One region of the Paraburkholderia sp. FT54 genome, then DNA from elsewhere that is predicted to be linked to it. Evidence: riboswitches for the same ligand, from Rfam matches in the RefSeq annotation. Region 1 holds a riboswitch; each other region holds the start of a gene.

Region 1 (5,570 bases):
GCGCCCGGGATGGTAGAGCGTCGCGGCGGGCAACGCGCGCGGTGGCGCAGGCTCGCGCCCCCAACCGAATGTGCGATGCGCGATACAGCGCAGAAACGCCTCGGCATTTTGCGGGCCGCCTTCACGCAGATAGCGCCAGAGCTGATGACACAGATCGGCATCGGCGGTGCTGCGCGCGAGCAGATTCGGATCTTCCTGCAGATCGCCGGAGAACATCGCGAGTGTCTGCTGCCTGCGCTCGGCGAGCGCCACCACCTGCTCGATGCCGTAAGGCCAATACGCTTCGCCGCCGAGGTGATCCACCACCACCACGCGTGCATGCTGCAAGACATCTTCGACGTAGAAATCGACCGACGCCGGCTGCCGCAAATACGTGACGTTCGCGAGCCGCACGCTCGGGAAACCTTCACCCAGACGCGGAAAAACGCTCGCCAGCAGCGACAGCGTCGTGTCGGCGGAGCTGAGCACCACGATATCCGCGGGCTGCTGATCGATACGGATCACGCCTTGCGTATCGTCGACAAAGCCGCCCGGCGTGGTGCGCAGCAGATGCATGAGCGCTTACGCCTGTTGCGTTTCGACGCTCGACGGCACGCCTAGCGCCGCGTCGAACGCACGCTGCAACGCGGCCCGATCGAGGTCCTCGCCGATCAGAACGAAGCGGCTCGGACCGCTTTCGCCGGCCTGCCAGCGTCGATCGAAATAGCTGTCGAAGCGGCGCCCGACGCCCTGAATCACCAGACGCATCGCCGCGCCCGGCAGCGCCGCGAAACCCTTGACGCGATAGATCGTGTTCGTTTCGACCAGCCCTTGCAGCGCGGCGATCGCTGCCTCGCGAGAGCGCACATTCGCCTGCACGACCACCGAGTCGAATTCGTCGTGATGGTGGTCGGCGTCGTCGGCGGAGCCGTGGTGATCGTGGCGCAAGTGGATCGTTTCTTCCGATGCCGCTTCGAGGCCCAGCAGCGTGTGCAGATCGAGTTGCCCCATGTGCGCGCGCACGATCTTCACTTGCGGCGGAATTTCTTCGCGAATCGACACTTCAACCGCGCTTTGCTGCGCGTCGTCGAGCAAATCGGTCTTGTTCAGAATCACCAGATCGGCCGCGGACAACTGGTCTTCGAACAATTCGTGCAGCGGCGACTCGTGATCGAGATTCGGATCGGCCTTGCGTTGCGCGTCCACGGCGACGGGGTTGTCGGCGAACTGACCGCTTGCCGCGGCCGGGCCGTCCACCACGGTGAGCACGGCATCCACAGTGAAGCTGTTCTTGATCTGCGGCCAGTTGAAGGCCTGCACCAGCGGTTTCGGCAACGCGAGACCCGAGGTTTCAATCAGCACGTGATCGATCTGGTCGCGGCGCTCCACGAGCTTTTCCATGACCGGGAAAAACTCCTCCTGCACGGTGCAGCACAAGCAGCCGTTCGCCAGTTCATACAAGTGGCCTTCGGTTTCGACGCCGTTTTCATCGCAACCGATCCCGCAGCCCTTGAGGATTTCCCCGTCGATGCCGAGTTCGCCGAACTCGTTGACGATCACCGCGATGCGCTTGCCGCCCGCATGCTGAAGAATATGCCGCAGCAGCGTGGTCTTGCCGCTGCCGAGAAAGCCCGTGACGATGGTGACGGGGATCTTGCGCATTTGAGTTTGCATCGTGAGGTCCATCCGTAGGAGTTGCACGTGCACGCCGGCGTGTCTGTCCACATCGATCAGGCAAACGGGGCACGCGCCCAGCCAGCCACGACAAAAACAAAACACGGGGACGAACGACGGCGTTGCCGCGACAACAGAAAAACAGCAAGCGGGAATGAGTCATGAACGCAGCGCCGCATCCCCGCGGCGTTTGTCCTTCGTTGTCTGGCCGGTATCCGGGCTGGCGAAAGCGCCGCTTCCCCTTCCCGGACGAGTGATTTCTCGCCCAGTGGTGATATGCCGACGCGGCCTTGCGCGTGGACATCGAAGCCGGCTCCGCGGCGCTAATCAACTGAACTTAGCGCCACATTTCGCTTACCGTTGCGGGGGCAGCACAGGTTGACCCGATCCATGGCAGGCGGGCCCCCTGTTTCCCGTTTAACTGCATGCGCACGAGCGCGCACACGAGCACCAAAGTGCGTGCGAGTGTAGGCCCGCGGCCCGGTGCCGTCAAGGAAACACAAGCCGCAAGCGCTTATCGGACGGGGCGCCATGTGCTATCGTATGCGCGCGTTTGGTGCCCGCACATGCATTCGCGTGTGCAGTTAAACGGGAAACAGGCGGCGCTCCATGCGCTCAACCTGTGCTGTCCCCGCAACGGTAAGCGACCTGCGGCGCAAACTTGAGTTCTGTTGCGCCGCGCATGCGTTTTTTCGATGCCACTGTCCGGCACATTCCAGCGAATGCGGACGGGAAGGCAAAGCGCATGAGGCCGCCAGCCCGGATACCGGCCAGACGCGGAGGCGGCGAACCTCAGGGCAACATCGCGCCGCCGGCCGCCGGAATCCGCGAGGGACGGATGTGAAGGCGCTGAAGCACGACGTGGCGCGCTCGCGTATGCAGGTTCTGTGTGGAACCGCTGCGAGCCGCGCATTGCGCCGTGCCTGAATCCGTAGCACTGCATGACCCCAAAGTCCGCCGACTGGCGACCCTTCGCGCTTGATCCCGCCTCGCCTGTCACGACATGGCGCTCGCCATGCACGCCGCGATGACCCGCGCCTGGCTGATCGGCGCCGGCCCCGGCGACGTCGAACTCATGACGCTCAAGGCCACCCGTGCGTTGGCGCAAGCCGACGTGGTGCTGGTCGACGATCTGGTGAATCCCGAGGTGTTGCAGTTCGCGCGAGCGGACGCGCTCGTCGTGTATGTCGGCAAACGCGGCGGCCATCCGTCCACGCCGCAGGACGGCATCGTCGCGCAATTGCTCGAGCATGTGCGGGCCGGTCGCAGCGTCGCGCGTTTGAAAGGCGGCGATCCGTTCGTATTCGGCCGCGGCGGCGAAGAACAGCAGGCGCTGCACGAGGCGGGCATCGAGGTGGAGATCATCAACGGCATCACGGCGGGGATCGCCGCGCCCGCGGCGATCGGCATTCCAGTCACGCATCGCGATCACGCGCAAGGCGTGGTGTTCGTCACCGGACACGGCGCGGGCAGCGGCGAACCCGACTGGGCCGCGCTCGTGGCCACGCGCATGACGCTCGTGATCTACATGGGCATGCGGCGGCTCAACGACATCGTCGGCGCGTTGCTCGCGGCCGGCATGAGCGCCGATACGCCGTGCGCGGCGATCGAATCGGCCACGCGTCCCGAGCAACGTCACGTGCTCGCGCGCCTCGGCGAGTTTGCCGACACTGTCGCGCGTGGCGGACTCGGCTCGCCGGCGATCGTGGTGATCGGCGGTGTCGCGTCGCTTGCGTTGGCCCGCGCGGCCGCGTCTGCCGACGCCGCCACGCCTTCCATGGATGGAGCGGACGCGCCATGAGAACCCTGAGCGTCGGCATTGGTTGCCGTTTGCACAGTTCGGCTGAGCAGATCGAAGCCGCGGTGCGCATCGCGCTTGCCGCGCATTCGTTCGACGAAATCCGCACCGTCGCCTCGCTCGATACCAAAGCTCACGAGGCAGGCCTGCTCGAATTCTGCGCACGTCATGCGCTGCCGTTGACGTTGTTCAGCGTGGATCAGATCGCGTCGCTGGCCGTAGCAGAGCCTTCGGCGGCAGTGCGCGAACATCTCGGCGTGGACGGCGTCTGCGAGCCGTGTGCGTTACTTGCCGCGACGGCGAGGCTCGGTGAATCGACCGCGTTCAATGTGGCTCCGGCGCGCCTCCTCGTTCGCAAGACAGTCCATGCCAGCGTCACCGTGGCGATCGCTTCGAGCGCGGCACACGCCGACCGTGAACGCCCAAACAACGACACTCAGGAACAGAACCTGCCATGAAGACCGATCCCGAATCGCATCAACGCATGACCGAGCGGCGCCGTGAAGGCCACGAGAAAAAACAGGCCAACGCCACCGTCGAAAAAGGCCTGCTGATCGTCAACACCGGCACCGGCAAGGGCAAGACCACCGCCGCGTTCGGCATGGCCGTGCGCGTGCTGGGCCACGGCATGCGCCTTGGCGTCGTGCAGTTCATCAAAGGCGCGTTGCACACGTCCGAGCGCGACTTTCTCGGCGCGATCGCCAACTGCGATTTCGTCACGATGGGCGACGGCTACACCTGGAACACGCAGAACCGCGACGCCGACATCGCGACCGCGCGCAAAGGCTGGGACGAAGCGCGCCGCATGATCGAAAGCGGCGACTATCAGATGGTGATCCTCGACGAGCTGAACACGGTGCTCAAGTACGAGTACCTGCCGCTCGACGAAGTCCTCGCGGTGCTCACCGCGCGCGCGCCGATGCTGCATGTGGTGGTGACCGGCCGTCACGCGCCGGATGCGCTGATCGAAGCGGCCGATCTCGTCACCGAGATGCGCATCGTCAAGCATCCGTATCGCGAGCAAGGCGTGAAAGCGCAGCGCGGCGTGGAGTTCTGAACGATGGCCGCGTGCCCCGCCCTGTTCATCAGCGCGCCCGCTTCGGGCCAAGGCAAGACTACGATCACCGCGGGTCTGGCACGCTACCATCGGCGACTGGGGCGACGCGTGTGCGTCTTCAAGACCGGACCGGACTTTCTCGACCCAATGATTCTGGCGCGCGCGAGCGGCGCGCCCGTGCTCTCGCTCGATCTGTGGATGGTGGGCGAAGCCGCCTGCCGCACGCTGCTCGCGCAGGCGGCTGCGCAAGCCGATCTGATCCTGATCGAAGGCGTGATGGGTTTGTTCGACGGCACGCCGAGCAGCGCCGATCTCTCCACCACGTTCGGCGTGCCGGTGCTCGCGGTGATTTCGGCGAAGGCGATGGCGCAAACCTTCGGCGCGGTCGCCTTCGGTCTCGCGCAATTCCGGCCGCAGGTGCCGTTCTACGGCGTGCTTGCCAATCGCGTCGGCTCCGCGCGGCATGCGCAGATGCTCGAAGAAGCGTTGCCGCCTGGGCTGCGCTGGTGCGGATACATTGCCGCCAGCGATGAAATCGCTCTGCCCGACCGTCACCTCGGCTTGCACCAGGCGGATGAAATCGACGATCTCGACGCGCGCCTCGATCACGCCGCTGATACTTTAGGTCATACCGCGCTGGCCGAATTGCCGCCGCCTGTCGAGTTCGGCACGCCCGCGCCGGAAATACTGCCGCGCCTGCTGGAAGACAAGACGATTGCGATTGCGCGCGACGCCGCGTTCTCGTTCATCTATCCGGCCAACATCGCGCTGCTGGAAGCGCTCGGCGCGCAAGTCGCCTATTTCTCGCCGCTCGCCGACGAAACATTGCCCGACCACGCCGACGCTCTGTATCTTCCCGGCGGCTACCCTGAACTGCACGCCGCCACGCTGGCAAGCAACGCCCGCAGCGCCGCAAGTATTCGCGCGCACGCGGCTGCCGGCAAACCGCTCGTCGCCGAATGCGGCGGCCTGCTCTATCTGCTCGACCAGCTCACCGACACGCACGGCGTGAGCGCACCGATGCTCGGCCTGCTGCCCGGCCACGCGACCATGCAAACGCGC
Region 2 (5,570 bases), 970 kb from region 1:
CCGCACCCGGAAAGAGAAGAGACAAGTCCTGCCCCCAAGGGTATCAATACCCGTTCAAAGGTCTTCTTATTCACCATATTTAACTGATCTTCCTTGAGCCGACCTGAGACACTACTGAATATTCCCGCCATAAAGACCGAACCGCCGCTTCAGGCTCCAACGGATTTTACGAGCCTCTCCGTGTGCAAAGTCTGACCTTCGACAAGCAAACTTGATAAGTTGCGACGTCGAGACTGCGCCGCGCTTCGCCTTCACAGTTTCCCAATGAATTCCGTGCCTGCGCGGGGCATAGTTGACATGGGCGGCATCGTTGTGCGAACGGGCAACACTGCGTGCCGCACATTTGAGTTCTTCTGATTTCCCGCAAGGCATCTTCTTGCGGGCCTGCTTTACCGTACGCGCTCGCAACATCTCGCGTGGGCGCTGTGTGAAATCAATATCTGAAATTACGGATGAAGAATGGATGCGTGTTGCGGCCTTGCTGGCGGAATTGCCTGCGAGCAAAAAAGGAAAAAAACCACAACGGCTCGACAGGCGTGGCGCGTTCAATGGCGTGCTTTGGGTCTTGCGGACTGGCTCCCCGTGGAATGCCATGCCAACTCGCTTCCCGTTCCATGACACATGCCGTCTGTGCTTCTGGGCGTGGGCCGATTCAGGGGTATTGGAACGTGCCGTGGATACGCTGGCCATCCCGGCCGCCCACGAGTTGCGCGCACTGATCGGCCAGCGCATAGCCGCCCGACGTCGTCACGAGCGGGACCGGTTCAACCGTCTGCATAGCTGCGATGGGAAATTGGTCTGGTATCTCCGGTGCTTGATGGAAGCAGGCGGAGTGGGCCGGGATCGTGTAAGCGGGGACTAGAGTTGCCGGGCATTAACCGGGTGCTCGTGCCGGCGAGGCTTGATTTGCGGATGGGGTGGCAGGCGAAGACCGGACCTGATAAGTTCTCTGTGGCGGCCAGAATGATCGCCCCGCGATTGGTGGCGTACACAATCGTTCAGCCGCCCAGCTTCAAACAAGGAAGGTTTGAGCGCCTCCGAGAGTTACCCACAGAAATTGTTCCTAAGCCTGTGGATAACCACCCCACAACCGCCCCAACTCCTTGAAGCAGAACCCTTCCTGACCACTGCGCGCGAAACGCGGCGCCGACGCGCAAAAAGCGCAGAGCGCAACCACCAAAGCGGTTGCGCTCATCAAATCCAAACCTCAAACCGATTTCGCCGCCGACCTTCCCCCCACCCGCATAAACGCACTCCGCTCGACCAGCGCCCCAAAAAGCAGCCCGATCGTCGCCCACATAATCGCCTGCATACCCAGCGCCGCGACGCGAAACTTCCACAGCAGCACCGCCGGGAAAGCCTCCGGCACCTCGTTGATAGTCGGCATCGACAACTGCACCGCGGCGATGATCACGATGAACACCACCGCCCCCACAATCGACCCATTCCACGCGCCAAGCTTGATAGCCGCACGGCGCCGCACCTTGAGCGAAAACACCATCGCCGCCAGCGAGATCGCAATCATCAGGAAGAACAAACCAGTCCGCGTCCCGATCGTCTCAGGATCGCCGACCGAAGGCGGGTTCGCCGGATACTTCAGATTCGGCACGATCGCCAGCGCAATGAACGCGCCGAGCGCAAGCCACGCGGACAACGCGCGCGGACTCAATGCGCCCACGCGCCCATAGGCGTACGCGAACACCAGCGAGAACAATCCGCCGAATGCCGCGCCGTAAGTCACCACGCCAGTCAACAAGCCGATACCCCGCTGCGTATCACGGCTCACGATCTCAGGTTCAGCAGCCTCGCCTTTCGCGGCGTCGGCTTTTTCTTCGAATGAAATCGCCTGATTGACCTGCGGCTCGCCCACCACCCGGGCAAAGCCGAACGTGAGGAGTCCCGCGGCGATGCCTGCAAGCATGCCGCGTACCAACAATTTACCAACCATGGTCGACTCCGTCAGTGGCAGGGAAAGCCGAGCAGATGGCGGCCGTCGTGCACGAACTCATGCACGTACATGCCCGGCACCAGCGAAGTGGCACCCTGTTCCGCACCCACGAAGTAAAGCGCGAGCAACAGCAGCAAACCGCCGAACACGACCCAAGGCAGCAACTCGCGCAGCGGAATCGGGGTGGGTTGAGCAACGGGTTGACTGGCTGAATCGAAAACAGCTTCGTTCATGATGGACATCTCCTGGGGTAACGCGCCCCGATAGTCATTGCATAGGATAGGTGCGAAGCTCAGGTCTGGCTTTCGGCTTGTGCTGCCGATTACAGTGGCGCGACCGCGCCGGGCTCTCACCGGCTTCCGCGCTTCGCAGTCCCGCTATTCTACGCGCTAAACTTCGGCACCCGGCAACGCAAAACGTACGCTTGAGCCGCACCCGCGTCTGGCTTCGGCGCGTGGCTTCACAGGACATGAACGGAATGGACACACGGCTGTTACTGGTCAGTCACGCATCGACCGCCGCCCAGCGGGCAGGCCGTTTTCCCGTCGATGACCCGCTCGACACCCGCGGTCTCGCCGAAGCCCACGCCGCCCGCACGCGTTTCGCGATCGCGGACAACGCGGCCGCTTTCGTCAGCCCGGCCATCTGCGCGCGCGATACGGCAGCGGCCTTGGGCCTCATCGCATCGGTCGACGCCGGTCTGGCGGACCTGAACTACGGCATATGGCAGGGACGGCGGCTCGCCGAACTCGCTGCCGAAGCGCCGCAAGACCTCGCCGCATGGACACTCGATCCCGACGCCGCGCCGCATGGCGGCGAGTCGTTCAGTCAACTGGTGAAGCGGGTAGGAGAATGGCTTGATGCGCTCAACGGCGCGACGGATCGTGCATCGAACCGTCCGCGCAACGTGATCGCCGTCACCCACGCGCCGGTGCTCCGGGCAGCGATCGTGTATGTGCTCGGCGCGTCGCCCGTTGTGTTTCCGCACATTGAAATCGCGCCGCTTTCGATGATCGAGTTGCGGTGCTCATCGCGCGGCTGGACGTGGTGGCCAGCGTCACGCTAGCCGCTTCGCACGGCGACTTGCTTTACTTGCCTGATACCACCAGACGCAGCTTGTTCGAAGCGGTCGGCGTCACGGTGATGTCGGTGCGCTTGCCCTTCGCGCCCAGATAAAAGTGCTGACGTCCCGGCGAATTCTGATCATGCGTCGCGTCCGGCAGACACGATGCGACGTCCGCCGCGACAGCTTGCAGCGCGTCGGCGTTCGAACCGGCGTCGTGATGCGGCGTCCACGTGCATTGATATGCAGCGCCGCTCGCCGAACATTGCGCATCGTCGCCGTAGGGTTGCGCGACGCCTTTGCCGTCGTCCGGCGTCAACGAGGCGAGGCCGCCAGGTGCGGCCGCCACTATCCGTTTCAGCGATGTACACGGGCTAGGCGCGTCATCGGCATTTGCGCTGCATGGTAGCAACGCGCCAAGCGACGCAGCGGCAAAGGCGGTGGCAAGCAATCGGGTTCGGTTCATGGCGGCGCGGTCCTTGAAGTCACTCACAGGTAGCATTAGCGCGGCAGCACACTTCGTGCCCGTGCACTCCGATTGCCTCAAGACGGTGCCTTGGTGGCGCACCTTATAGGCCGGTCCCGAACAAAGCCGCTAGCCCCTGCGCCGACGCGAAAATCCCCTTCGCATCGTGCCCGACACCATCGATCACAAACGTCCGATGCTTCGCCAATCCTTCCGGATGCCGCAACGCCATATAGCGCGCAAATGCCAGTCCGCGCCCGAGCCGGTGATCCCCTTGCGTTTGCGCGGCGCATGAACGGTCGAGCGCCGGATGCTGCGGATCGCAATCCGCGCCGCCGAGCAGCACGGTGACGTCACGCTGCGCATAGCGCGCTTCGAGCGCCGCAGCGGACGCAGCGTCACCCGAGCCGCTTGCGTAAGCGGGCAAATCCTCGAGCCCATACTTCCAGCGATTGAACGACGGACACATCGCCTGATCGAACGCCGCGAATTCGCCGGATGCCGCTGGCCGCATCGCATCGAAGTACACGTACGACGAAGGATTCGCGACCACATAGCGCAGCGCAATACCGCGCGCCGCGAGCGACGCGTCGTCGCGCGCCACCACTGCATAGCGCTGCACGACCTGCGCGCCGCCGGAGTGTCCCGCGATCACCACCTCGGCAAGCGACGCGAACTGCTCGCCCGAAGCAAGCGTATGCAGAATGGCGTCGAGCACATCAAACGAACTGATCGGCGCCGGACCTTCGGCGTTCTCGCCGCCCATCCAGCTGGTCCAGTCCCAATGCAGCGTGGACGACGGCACCTCATGCGCCTCGACATCCGCGGTCGCGAGAAACTGCGGCACGATCAGCAGCGTATCGGCCGCGCTGCCGCCGGCGAGCGCGCAAGAACGCTGCGCGAGTTCGAAATACGTGTCGCCGTTGCGCAGGCGGCCATGAATCAGAATCACGGCGCGTTGGACTTCGCGCGTCGGCGCTAGCCAGTCATCGTTCGAAAATACGGGCACGGTTCCGCTTCCGGCTTGCGTCGTGACGCGCAGATGCCGGCTTGCGACGACCGCGACCGGATGCTCATTCGGCGCGCGTTCGTCATCTGTCATGAAAGGCTGGGTCATGCAATGAGCTCGTGGTTGATCAATGAGTGGCGGGCCTCGCCGCCGCGCCGCCCGAGATGCGTCCGGCGCGCGTGAAGTACACCATCGCGAGCGACACGAAGCCGGCAAAGATCAGATAGAACGCGGGCGTGAGACTGCTGCCGGTCACGCGTGTCAAGCCGGTGATGGTGAGCGGCGCCATGCCGCCGAACAGCGTCACCGCGATGTTGTACGAGAGCGCCACGCCCGCCGAACGGCTGCGTACCGGGAACAAGGTCGCGAGCATGCCGGGATGCGCGCCAGACATCGCGGCGAGGAACACCGTCGCGACCATCTGCGCGATGAACAGATGCCCCGGCGTCGGATTCGTCACCACGAAGTGATAGACCGGATACACGCAGACCATCCAGGCGATCACGATCGGATAGAACAATCGGTACGCGCCATAACGATCGGCGAGCTTGCCCGACAACGGAAACAGAAACAGATTGAGCACGCCGGACACGAACGCGCCGAGCAAGGCGGTGGAAAGCGGCAGATGCAATTGCCGTTCGACATACACCGACAGATACGAGTGCCACACATAATTGGTTGCGGCCCCGACGATGATCACGCCCATCGCGCAGATCGCCGCGTTGCCGTTGTCGCGGAAGAACTGGCGGATCGTGACGCGCGGCGGCTTGTCCTTGTGATCGAGCAGCCGCTCGAACTCCGGCGACTCGGCCACGCGATGCCGGATGTAGAAGCCAAACGGCCCCGCCAACGCGCCGAACAGAAACGGCAGACGCCAGCCCCATGCCACCAGTTGCTCATGCGTGAGCTGCGTGGTCAGCAGATAGCCGACCCCGGACGACAACAGCAACGCGAAGGCCTGCGCCGACATGTTGAAGCTGCCGTAAAACATCTTCTTGTGCGGCGGCGCATACTCGACCAGCATCGCCGACGCCGTCGCGAACTGTCCGCCCACTGAGAGCCCTTGCAACAGACGGGCGAGCAC
Region 3 (5,570 bases), on a different replicon from region 1:
GGCTTTATCCCTAACTGCTCAAAGCAGTGCTTCTAGCGAAGAACGCGTTATTTCATCTGCACCGAGCCTGACACATTGACGGTCACGGTCGACGTGCCGCCTTCGATCGGCACCGGCGCCGAGGCCTTCGCATCGCCGCCCATGGCGCGCGCGCTCATCATCATCACCGGACGCGGCATCACGCCGTTGTGGCCGACGTTGACCTCACGAATCGAATAACCGCTGTAGCCGAACGCCTGCGCGGACGAAGCGGCCTGCTCGCGAAACGACCTGATCGCTTCGCCGGTGAGCTTCTGCTCAGCCGCGCGCTGCGCTTCAGGCGACAGGGAGAATTGCACATTGCCGACTTGCATGATCGATGCCATTTGGCCCGCGAGCTTCGACGCCGCAGCGAAGTCGTGCGATTCGAGCACGATCTCCGTGCGGCCGCGCCATGCGGAAATGCGCCCGTCACGGTCGGTGGACGGATAGATCGAGAACGAGCCCGTACGTGCGGTCACGCCGCTCACACCTTTGGCCTTTTGCAGCGCCGAATCGGCGCGCTGGTTCAGCGTTGACGTGAGCGCCGACGGATCGCTCGCTTCCTGCTCGTAGAACAGCGTGATGTCGACCACGTCCTGCGGCACTTCAGCGCTGGCCTGTGCGTTCAGCGAGAGCACGCCGGCTGGCTGATACTGCCCGGCACTTTGCGCGCGCGCCATGGCCGGCGTCAGTGCGAGCGCGGCGGGCGCGGCGCATGCGAGAGCGAAAGCGAGTGCACGTGCGGTGTTTTTCGTCATTGTTGGACTCCTTGCTTGAACAGTTTGTGCACGATTGGAGCGAACGCCGCGCAATGGCACGGCGTTTGCGAGTCCGTTAGGCGCTTGTAACCTGAGCTTGGTTCCCTGTTTCGACGTTGCTTTAACGTTTGCATGTGCATGAATACGCGTCGCGCATCATCAACGACTCGACCTCAAGCGAGCCGCCTGGTGATGAAGCGCCATTCGGCTTCGGTCACCGGGGTGATGGACAGTCGGTTGCCTTTGGCGAGCACGCGCATGTCCTTGAGTTCGTCGTGTTCGCGCAGCGCGGCGAGCGGAATCAGAGGGATCTTCTTCTTGAACACCACGTCGACCAGCACCCAGCGCGGCGTTTCCTGCGACGACTTCGCGTCGTAATAAGGACTCTTCTTGTCGAACTGCGTGGGATCCGGATACGCGGTGGACGATACTTCGGCGATACCCGCGATGCCGGGCTCAGGACAGCTCGAGTGATAGAACAGCACACCGTCGCCGACCTGCATCATGTCGCGCATGAAATTGCGCGCCTGATAGTTGCGCACGCCGGTCCACGGCAACGTGCGTCGCGGGGCGGTGGCGAGATGGTCGATGCTTGCTTCGTCCGGTTCGGACTTCATTAGCCAGTAGCGCATGAATCGAATTGAACGTTAAGAGGTTGAAGATGCGGAAGAAATCGGCGTACAAAAAACAGCGCCCAAAGAAAAACGGCACCGAACCGAAGTCCGATGCCGTTCTAAATAAGGTCCCCGCCTTAGCCGCTAGGCCGGCATCCTGAACCGGGGGTTCAGAATTGGTCGCAGTTAGCAACACTTCGGGTACATCAGACAGAGTGACGCGCACACCCGTGCTACAAATTTCCGCAACCGTGCACATGGCATTGGTTCAAGGAATATATGACCTTGGCGAACCAGGCAGGGAAGCTAAACCGATGAAGCTGAATGACGAACTACCGATTGAACTCAAACGTTTGCTGAATCTTGCACGCCTTGTGCTCACGCACTTCGTTTGAATCCGCCGCCGATCTCAGGACCGGCTGCACGATAACACACACACGATACTTACTGCATGCTGTACTGCTCAATCACAGTACCTAGTTGTTCGTTCATTTGATGCATTGTACGCCGGATTTCCTCAGCGGGAAATGCTTCTCCGTGCCTCACGCTCGATTGCAGCTTAAGCAGTTCCGATGCCAGCGAGAGCGCAGCCATGACAGCAATGCGATCCGTGCCGCGCACGTTGCTGCTATTGCGGATCTTCGACATTTCGGCGTCGACGCGTGCGACCGTTTCGAGCAGCGCGGCTTCCGTTTCCGGCGAGCAGGCAAGGCGATAGGGCACGCCGAGAATCGATACTTCGATCTGCTTGGTGGTCATGCATTTTCTCCGTGGCGGGTCACGTCGCTCGCGGCTTCGGCTTCGTGCTGAGCGGGCTCGAGCAGATCGAGCTGGTTGTCCGGCTCGCTGTGCGCACGGGCACGCGGCAGCTTTTCGAGGATCGCATTCAGGCGCACCTGAGCGTCGTCGATCTTCGCGGACAGCGCGTCGCGTTCGGCCTGCAACGCGTTTCGTTCCTCGCGCAGCAGTGCAAGTTCCGTGCGCGTAGCTTCGACGTCGGCGCGCGATTGGGCGAGCTGCTCTTCGAGCGCGAGTCGCGCTTCATTGTGGCGTTGGCTGATCGCGATCAGCTTGCCGATATTCTGTGAAAGTGTTTCGAGTTCGGTGAGCATCTGCTGCGTCCTCTAAAGACATCGCATTTTAGCGCGGAATGTCGCAGGTTCCGACAATTGTCTCGTTTCGAGACGTAACAACATCGCTTTGTGCAGGCTTTTATCGACCTTATGATGAAAAAGTACTCATGCGTCGGACAATAGCCTGCACTTAACAGAACGGATGGCCTGCGTCGCCACCATTCTTGACGGACCCCGAGTCCGCTCATAAACTGCCCGCACTCTGGTGCCCGCGTGCGCTTCTCAACGGCGCGCGCAGTTAAACGGGAAGCAGGGCGCGCCGTTCGCCTGAACGCGCCAACCTGCGCTGCCCCCGCAACGGTAAGCGACCGCATTCGTCATGCAAGTCGATCCTGACCGCGTGTTGGAAGTTCAACTCGCGAGTGTGCCACTGCGCGTCACGCGTGGGAAGGCGGAATCGATGTGTCGCCAGCCCGGATACCGGCCAGAGGGAGAGGCACGTCACGCGCGACAATGTTAAATACGCGGGCGCCTCGTTACGCATCGGCCTGCGGGGAAGCGGGCCGCGCACGCTATCCACAGGACTTTCATCCCATGCAGTCCCCCCTCGCCCGCGCGGCGCTGCTCGCCTTCGCGGGCTTGCCGATCGTCGTGCATGCGCAAGGCGCGCCTTCGTCATCTGCTTCGTCCGTGCCGGCGGATTCATCGGCTGCCGAGCCGTCTTCGGCGGTGCTGTCGCCCGTGGTGGTGACCGCGGAGCGCGGGCCGCAAGCACTCGCCGACACGATCCCGCAGACGTCGCTGTTCGATCAGCAGGATATCGCCGACACCACCGCGACCGATCTGCCCGGCCTCCTGCAACTCGCGCCGGGCGCGCAAATCTCGCGCACAGGTGGCCCTGGTTCGACGACTAGCCTCTACTTGCGCGGCGCGTCGTCGACGCAGTCGCTGCTGCTGATCGACGGCGTGCGGGTCGATTCGGTGAGCCTGGGCGCGCCGCAACTCGCGCAGATTCCGCTCGACCAGACCGATCACGTCGAGGTGGTGAACGGCAACGTGTCGGCGTTGTACGGCTCGGGCGCGATCGGCGGCGTGGTGCAGGTGTTCACGAAAGAGGGCGGCGACCACCCGCCGCGTTTCAATTTTTCGCTGGGCTACGGCAGCTATCACACGCAAACGCAGCAGGCGGGCGTGAACGGCGCATTGGATAAAGACGGCAACACGACCTTCAGCATTTCGCTCGCGCGATCGAAGGACGACGGCTTCTCTTCACTCAATCCGCAGGAGGCGCCCAACGCCAATCCGAATGCGAACGGCTATCTGAACGAGAGCATCTCGGCTTCGCTGCGCCACAAGTTCAACGACAAATGGGACGCCGGCGCCAGCTACTTTCAGTCGAACGGCAACGACAGCTACGACAATGCGTACGGCGTACCAACCGATCTGAACAACCTGTATAGCAAAGTGCGCCAGGTCTCGGTGTTCGCGAACGGCAAGCTGACCGACTGGTGGACGACGCACTTGATCGTCGCGGAAGGCGACGACCGCAGCGTGTCGAACACGAACGGCGTGTACAACGGCCGCTTCGATACCGACAATCGCCAGTACACGTGGCAAAACGATTTCGCGCTGGCCGCGCAGCAGAAGCTGCAGGTCGGCTATGAGCATCTCGACCAGAGCCTCGACTCCGACACGTTCGCGCCGCCGGACCGGCATGTGGATTCGGGCTTCGTCGGCTATACAGGACGCTTTGGGCGCAACCAGATTCAGGCCAACGTGCGGCGCGACCAGTATTCCGATTTCGGCGGAGCGAACAGTTACTATCTCGGCTATGGCTTCGACATCACCGGTCATTGGAAGGTGACCGCAAGCTATTCGGATTCGTTTCGCGCGCCGAGCTTCGACGATCTGTACTATCCGTTCAGCGGCAATCCGTCGATCCAGCCGGAGCGCAGCCATTCGCTCGAAGCCGCGCTGCAGTACGCATCGAATGCGCTCGGCGTGATGCGCTTGAGCGCATTCCAGACGCGCTATTCGAATCTGATCGACTACGAGCAGGTGACGCCCGGCATCTATCTGGCCGAGAACGTCGGTCATGCGAAGGTGCAGGGGCTCGAGGGATCGTGGAGCGGCCATGTCGGCAAGACGGACGTGCGCGCGTCGGTGACGCTGCAAAATCCCGTCGACCTCGACAACGATACCGACCTCGTGCGGCGTGCGCGGCGCTTCGGCGCGCTGACGGTGAACCGCAGCATCGCCGGGTGGCGCGTCGGCGGCGAGTGGATCGTGAGCGGCCCGAGCAATGACAGCAGCGGCAAACTGGGCGGCTATGGCGTGGTGAATCTGTCGGCGCGCTACAACATCACGAAAGCATGGTACGTGGCCGCGCAAATCCAGAACCTGTTGGACAAGGACTATGAAACGGCCTACTCGTATAACTCGCCGCGGCGCGGTGCGTATCTCACGGTTGGGTGGCAGCAGCAGTGAGCGAGTCGCCTCGTTGAGTTCGCGCGGATGAGCCGACCCATGAGCCGACACTCGAGTTCGATGCCCGCAACACTGCGCGTGATGAACGCCAGGCGCGCGGCCGCGATCTGGCTCGCGCTCGCGGGAATCGCGCTGGCGGTGCTGATGGCGTCGCTTGCGCTGGGCAGCGTGTCGCTCGCGCCGATGCGCGTGCTGGCGGCGCTGATGCCGCCGCATGCGCCGTCTGCCGGTACGCCTGACTTGGCCGTCGAGATCGTCCGCACGCTGCGTTTGCCGCGCGCGGTGGCGGGTTTCGCCTGCGGCGCGTTGCTTGCCCTGGCCGGCGCGTTGCTGCAGGTGCTGTTGCGCAATCCGCTGGCCGAACCCTACGTGTTGGGCGTGTCGGGCGGCGCGGCGACCTTCGCGCTGGTCGCGATGATCGCCGGCAGCGCATGGTGGATCGTCGACGCGAGCGCGTTCGCCGGTGCGTTCATGTCGATCCTGCTGGTGCTCGGCCTCGCGCGCCGCGAGTTGTGGCGCGGCGAACCGCAGGACACGTCGCCGCGTTTGCTGCTGACCGGCGCGGTGATCGCGGCGGGCTGGGGCGCGCTCATCACCTTGCTGCTCAACCTCGCGCC
Region 4 (5,570 bases), 230 kb from region 1:
CACCGTCATTCATTACTCCATGATTCGTTGGGCGGCATGGCATGCATGCACGATTCAGACGGAAGCTCAATCCGCGATGTGCAGCGCTGCGAGCAGATCGGCCACTCGTTCGAATTCCCTCTCTGCCCCCGGCAGCTCGGGACGGCGCAGCATCACGACCGGCAAACCGCGTTCACGCGCGACTTCGAGTTTCGCCTCGGTTGCATTGCCGCCGCTATTCTTGCTGACCACCACATCGAAGGCTTGCAGCGCGAACAATGCGCGCTCGCCTTCGAGCGTGAATGGGCCGCGCGCGGCGAGTATCCGCGCACACGCCGTGTCGTCGTGTGCATCGAGACAACGCACGGTCCAGAACTGATGCGGGGGAATCTCGTCGAGATGCGCGAGCGGTTCGCGGCCGAGCGTGAAGAGCGGTTTTCTGAACCGCGCCAGCGCATCCGTTAGCTCGTTCCAGTTACCGACCATGCGCCAGTCGTCGCCGGCTTGCGGCTGCCAGGCCGGGCGGCGCAGCGCCCAATACGGCACCCGCGCGGCGCGGCCTGCGTGCGCCGCATTCGCGCTGATTTGCGCGGCATACGGATGGGTTGCGTCGATCACGAGGCCAATGCTTTCGCTTTCGATGTAACGGGCCATGCCCTCGCTGCCGCCGAAGCCGCCCACGCGCACCGTGCACGCCAGATCGTCAGGCACCTTGCCGAGGCCGGCGAGACTGTACACGTGACCGGGGCCGAGTTGCCGTGCGATCCGCAAGGCGTCGCCGGTGCCGCCGAGCAGCAGAATCCGCTTCATTGCGCGGCTCCGATCAGCTTGCCCTGACGGTCGATCGCAAACATTTCCACGTTGACCTGCGGCGGCACGATGCCGCGCGCTACCGCCAGCGCATGCTGGCAGACGATATCGCCAAGCGGCACCTGCTGCGCGCGCGCCAACGCAACCGCCTGCTGACTCGTATTGGCCGCGCGGATCGCCGCCTGAAGCGCGTCGTCCGCGCCGTGTTCGGCGGCCCATTGCGCGAGCCGTTCGAGGTCGATGCTGGAATGGCGGCTATGCAGATCGAGATGCCCCGCCGCCAGCTTGCTGAGCTTGCCGAAGCCGCCGCACACGCTCAGACGCTCGACCGGCGCGCGCTTCATATGCTTGAGCACCGCGCCGACGAAGTCGCCCATCTCGATCAGCGCGATGTCCGGCAGGCCGTAATGCGCGCGCATCGCGTCTTCGCTCGCGTTGCCGGTGCAGGCGGCCAGATGCATGTAGCCGTTCGCGCGCGCGACGTCGATGCCCTGATGGATCGATGCGATATACGCCGAGCACGAGAAAGGCCGCACGATGCCGGTCGTGCCGAGGATCGACAGGCCGCCGAGAATGCCCAGGCGCGGGTTCATCGTTTTCAGCGCGAGCGCTTCGCCGCCTTCCACGCCGATCGTCACCTCGAAACCGCCGCCATAGGCATGTTCCGCCGCGAGTTCCGCCAGATGCTCGGTGATCATTCTGCGCGGCACCGGGTTGATCGCCGGTTCGCCGACCGGCAGCGTCAGTCCCGCGCGCGTCACCGTGCCGACGCCCGGCCCCGCGCGAAATATCACGCCGGGTTCGGCGACGAGGCGCACGCGGGCGAACACGACCGCGCCGTGGGTGACGTCGGGATCGTCGCCGGCGTCCTTGACGGTGCCAGCTTCGGCGCCTTCGTGGCCATTGCCGGTCAGGCGGCAGAACACCAGCGGCATGGGCACATGCTGGCCCTTCGGCAACACGATCTCCGCGACCTCGCTGACGACACCCGCGAGCAACAGACGCGCCGCCGCCAGCGACGTCGCGGTGGCGCAACTGCCGGTCGTGTAGCCGCTACGCAGCGGCGCGGGTTGTTCGGGCGTTTCTTCGCGCATCAGGGTTCTGGCGATGAGTCGGGTGGATTGGCGTTCGTGGCGCTTGTTGGGTTGGTGGCGTTCGTCTCGTTCGTCTCGTTCGTCGTATTCGTCTCGTTCGTGCCGCACTTGACGTTCATCGCGTTCGTGACGCTCATGGCACCGTCGCCGGCCGGCTTCGTCACCTCCAATAGCGTGATCGGCAACGCCTGCCGCCAGGTATCGAAACCGCCGAGCGGCTGCGCATCCGCGAGCGCGATCCGCGTCAACGTCCCGCCGTGCCGCTCGCGCCATGCCGCCAGCGCCGCCTCACCTTGCAAGGTGACCGCATTCGCGACCAGCCGGCCGCCCTCGCGCAGACTGTCCCAACAGGCCTCCAGCACGCCCGGCACCGTCGCGCCGCCGCCGATGAACACGGCGTCCGGCACCGGCAGTCCCTGCAGCGCTTCGGGCGCGCGGCCTGCCACAAGCTGCAGGCCCGGCACGCCCAACGCATCGCGATTGTGTTCGATGAAGCGCTGCCGCTCTGTGTGCCCTTCAATCGCAATCGCGCGGCAAGCCGGATGCGCGCGCATCCATTCGATGCCGATCGAGCCGCTGCCCGCGCCCACGTCCCACAGCAATTCGCCGGGCGTCGGCGCAAGGCGCGCGAGCGTGATGGCACGCATGTCGCGCTTGGTCAACTGACCGTCGTGGCGAAAGGCGTCGTCGGGCAAGCCGCAGGTCAGCGGCAGACGCGGCGCGCCTTCGGTGGCGCGGCAGTCGAGCGCGATCAGGTTCAGCGCGGCCACCTCGCCCGCGGACCATTGATCCGCACGACCGTCGATGCGCCGCTCCATCTCGCCACCAAGGTGTTCCAGCACGCACATGCGGGTCGCGCCGAAACCGCGTGCATTCAGCAGTTCCGCGAGCGCAGCCGGCGTGCGCCCGTCCGCGCTCAGCACGAACACGCGCGCGCCGTCGTGCAGATGCGCGTTCAGCGTCGGCAAGGGCCGGCCCACCAGCGACACCGTCGCGACGTCCTGCAACGGCCAGCCGAGGCGCGCGGCCGCCAGCGACAACGACGACGGCGCGGGCAGCACCCGCAACTCGCCAGTCGGCAACTGCCGCGCGAGCGTCGCGCCGACGCCGAACAGCATCGGGTCGCCGCTCGCCAGCACGCACACCGCGCCGCCGCGCTCGGCCAGCAACGGCGCGAGGTCGAAGGGACGCGGCCACGCGGCGCGGCGCGCGGCGAGGCGCGCGGGCAGCATCGCCAGATGGCGTTCGCCGCCGTACACCACCGACGCTTCCAGCAAAGCACGCCGCGCGGGCCTTCCCAAACCGGCGAAGCCGTCGTCGCCTATGCCCACCACCGTCAGCCAGGCCGGCATGCATCCATCCTCATTCTGTGTCTTCAAATAATGCGCTGTGCCACGCCGATCAAAGCGTCCAGCCTCGTTGTGCTGTTCGAAAAAAGGCATAATACAGCCGCCGGTGCCCTTCGGGGCCGAAGAGGGAACACAGTGCCGCTGTGGCTGCCCCCGCAACTGTATGCAGCGAGTCCGCCTGCGCTCCGCGCCACTGGTTCGACCGGGAAGGCCGCGGCGGACCATGACCTGCCAGCCAGGAGACCTGCCGGCGAGACTGTTCGTGCCAGCCAACATCGGGCGGGGTGTACCGATGCCGCAGCAATGCCCGCCTCGCGGCATGCTCGGGCCGTCGCGCGACGCTAAACCGGTGTCCGTCTTGAATCAAGCTTCGCCTTCCACCGTTTCATCCGACGCGGCCAGCACGCCGCGGCCCTCGGCGTGTCCGGGGCTGCTGCGCATCGTCGCCGCGCGCGACGGCGGGATTTGCCGGATCAAACTGCCAGGCGGCGAGTTGAGCGCGGCGCAGGCACGGGCGGTCGCCCAGGCCAGCGCGCGGTACGCGGCCGGAGTGATCGAGCTGACCAATCGCGCGAATCTGCAGCTGCGTGGGGTGAAGCGTGGCGAGGAAGCGGCGTTGATTGCGGCTTTGCTCGACGCAGGCCTTGGGCCGGCGACGGGCGCGCAGCGCGCCGCGGATACCATGATGGCGAAGAACGCCGTGAACGCGAACGTGGCGAGCGCCGTGGCCAGGAGCGCCGCCGATGCCACTCGCGCACCCACCGCAACCTCAGCCGACGACGTACGTAACGTGATGATCAGCCCGGCTGCCGGGCGCGATCCGTTCGCACTGTGCGATACACGGCCGCTGTGCGCCGAATTGCTCAGTCTGCTGCAAAGCGAAGCGCGGTTCGCGGCGCTGTCGCCGAAATTCGCGCTGCTGCTGGACGGCGGCGAGCGGCTCGCGAGAGTGGATCATCCGCATGATGTGTGGCTGGCGGCATCGAACGAGGCGGATGGTGTGCGATTTGTGTTCGGGTTGGCCGGTTGTCCGCCTGAGCGCGAAAATGGAAACACCGGCTCGCCATCGCAAAGCCAACATGGCGGTCCTCCCCGCGCGGCTGAAAAAGCGCCCACGGACAGCACTGGCGCGTTGGCCGCAATCCTGCCTTCACAAGTCCCCGCACTGGTACGCGCGCTGCTGCTCACGTTTCTCGACCTCGCCGCCGCCGACGCCACGCGCATGCGTCACCTGTTGGCCGCGCATTGCGCTAACGCGCTACTGCACCACGCCCAGCGATACCTCGACTTCCCCCTGACGCGAAACGCGAAGCTAGCCGGCTGGCATCGCGGCACCGCGGCCGACGCCAGCCTCCGCCTCGGCGCCCACGCGCAACGCGTGCCCGGAACCTGGCACGCAGGCGGCCAGCCGCCGCTCGGACGCCTCGACGCCGACGCCTTGCGCGGCCTCGCCGCCCTTTCGCAGCAGCACGGCAATAGCACGCTTCGCCTGACACCCTGGCAAAGCGTGCTGTTACCCGACGTCGCAACGCACGCCGTCCCCGCCGTGCTGGCCGGCTTGACCGCACTCAGTCTCGCCTGCGATCCCGCGCAAGCCATCACGCGCCTGATCGCCTGCGCCGGATCGACCGGCTGCGCCAGGGGCCTCGCTGACACCAAGGCCGACGCGCTGCGTCTGGCGGCCCGCCTGCCCGCAGGCGTCGACGTGCATCTGAGCGGCTGTGCGCGCTCGTGCGCCGCCGCGCATTGCGCGCCGCACACGCTGCTGGCTGCCGCGCCCGGCCTCTACGACCTTTATCGACGCGACGGCCAGCCCGGTTTCGGCCAGTGCGTCGCGCGCCAACTGACGATCGACCAGGCCGCCGACATGCTCGCACGCCTGGCCCGGAGTGATACCGATGCTTGATTACCTTCGCGACGGTCAGGAGATCTATCGCCAATCCTTCGCGACGATCCGCGCGGAGGCCGACTTGTCGCGCGTTCCCGCCGACCTCGAAAAACTCGCGGTGCGCGTGATCCACGCGTGCGGCATGGTCGATGTGATCGACGATCTGCAATTTTCCGGAGGCGCGGGCGCGGCGGGCCGCACGGCGCTCGCACACGGCGCGCCGATCCTGTGCGATGCCGGCATGGTCGCGCAGGGCATCACGCGTGCGCGGCTGCCAGCGAACAACGAGGTTATCTGCACGCTCGCGCATCCGGACGTGCCGTCGCTCGCACGCGAACTCGGCAATACGCGCTCGGCGGCCGCGCTCGAATTGTGGCGGCCGCATCTGGCGGGCGGCGTCGTGGTGATCGGCAATGCGCCGACCGCCCTCTTTCATCTGCTCGATATGCT

Evidence for each region. Region 1 has a riboswitch for cobalamin ahead of cobA (uroporphyrinogen-III C-methyltransferase). Riboswitches for the same ligand answer to the same signal wherever they lie in the genome.
Region 2: linked by a shared signal. The riboswitch ahead of RI103_RS31375 (CbtB-domain containing protein) and the one ahead of cobA (uroporphyrinogen-III C-methyltransferase) in region 1 are both predicted to bind cobalamin.
Region 3: linked by a shared signal. The riboswitch ahead of RI103_RS15050 (TonB-dependent receptor domain-containing protein) and the one ahead of cobA (uroporphyrinogen-III C-methyltransferase) in region 1 are both predicted to bind cobalamin.
Region 4: linked by a shared signal. The riboswitch ahead of RI103_RS25880 (oxidoreductase) and the one ahead of cobA (uroporphyrinogen-III C-methyltransferase) in region 1 are both predicted to bind cobalamin.

What each region holds. Positions count from the first base shown of each region.
Region 1 is NZ_CP134196.1:1,640,136-1,645,705, forward strand. Features, by position in the region: gene cobN (cobaltochelatase subunit CobN) at 1-555, opposite strand, end outside; gene cobW (cobalamin biosynthesis protein CobW) at 562-1,653, opposite strand; cobalamin riboswitch at 1,842-2,123, opposite strand; cobalamin riboswitch at 2,191-2,443, shown strand; gene cobA (uroporphyrinogen-III C-methyltransferase) at 2,681-3,454, shown strand; gene RI103_RS26880 (cobalamin biosynthesis protein) at 3,451-3,909, shown strand; gene cobO (cob(I)yrinic acid a,c-diamide adenosyltransferase) at 3,906-4,508, shown strand; gene RI103_RS26890 (cobyrinate a,c-diamide synthase) at 4,512-5,570, shown strand, end outside.
Region 2 is NZ_CP134196.1:2,611,291-2,616,860, forward strand. Features, by position in the region: gene cyoA (ubiquinol oxidase subunit II) at 1-77, opposite strand, end outside; gene RI103_RS31360 (hypothetical protein) at 112-594, opposite strand; gene RI103_RS39755 (transposase) at 491-862, shown strand; gene RI103_RS31370 (CbtA family protein) at 1,208-1,948, opposite strand; gene RI103_RS31375 (CbtB-domain containing protein) at 1,960-2,181, opposite strand; cobalamin riboswitch at 2,220-2,362, opposite strand; gene RI103_RS31380 (histidine phosphatase family protein) at 2,427-3,014, shown strand; gene RI103_RS31385 (hypothetical protein) at 3,037-3,477, opposite strand; gene RI103_RS31390 (alpha/beta fold hydrolase) at 3,581-4,594, opposite strand; gene RI103_RS31395 (MFS transporter) at 4,614-5,570, opposite strand, start outside.
Region 3 is NZ_CP134195.1:3,240,041-3,245,610, reverse strand. Features, by position in the region: gene RI103_RS15075 (SIMPL domain-containing protein) at 48-779, opposite strand; gene RI103_RS15070 (EVE domain-containing protein) at 953-1,411, opposite strand; RNA gene ssrS (6S RNA) at 1,519-1,700, opposite strand; gene RI103_RS15060 (cell division protein ZapA) at 1,838-2,152, opposite strand; gene RI103_RS15055 (ATPase) at 2,149-2,505, opposite strand; cobalamin riboswitch at 2,713-2,970, shown strand; gene RI103_RS15050 (TonB-dependent receptor domain-containing protein) at 3,061-4,953, shown strand; gene RI103_RS15045 (iron ABC transporter permease) at 4,993-5,570, shown strand, end outside.
Region 4 is NZ_CP134196.1:1,414,590-1,420,159, reverse strand. Features, by position in the region: gene cobM (precorrin-4 C(11)-methyltransferase) at 1-9, opposite strand, end outside; gene RI103_RS25895 (cobalt-precorrin-6A reductase) at 67-789, opposite strand; gene RI103_RS25890 (cobalt-precorrin-5B (C(1))-methyltransferase) at 786-1,883, opposite strand; gene cbiE (precorrin-6y C5,15-methyltransferase (decarboxylating) subunit CbiE) at 1,883-3,235, opposite strand; cobalamin riboswitch at 3,320-3,499, shown strand; gene RI103_RS25880 (oxidoreductase) at 3,552-5,138, shown strand; gene RI103_RS25875 (precorrin-8X methylmutase) at 5,131-5,570, shown strand, end outside.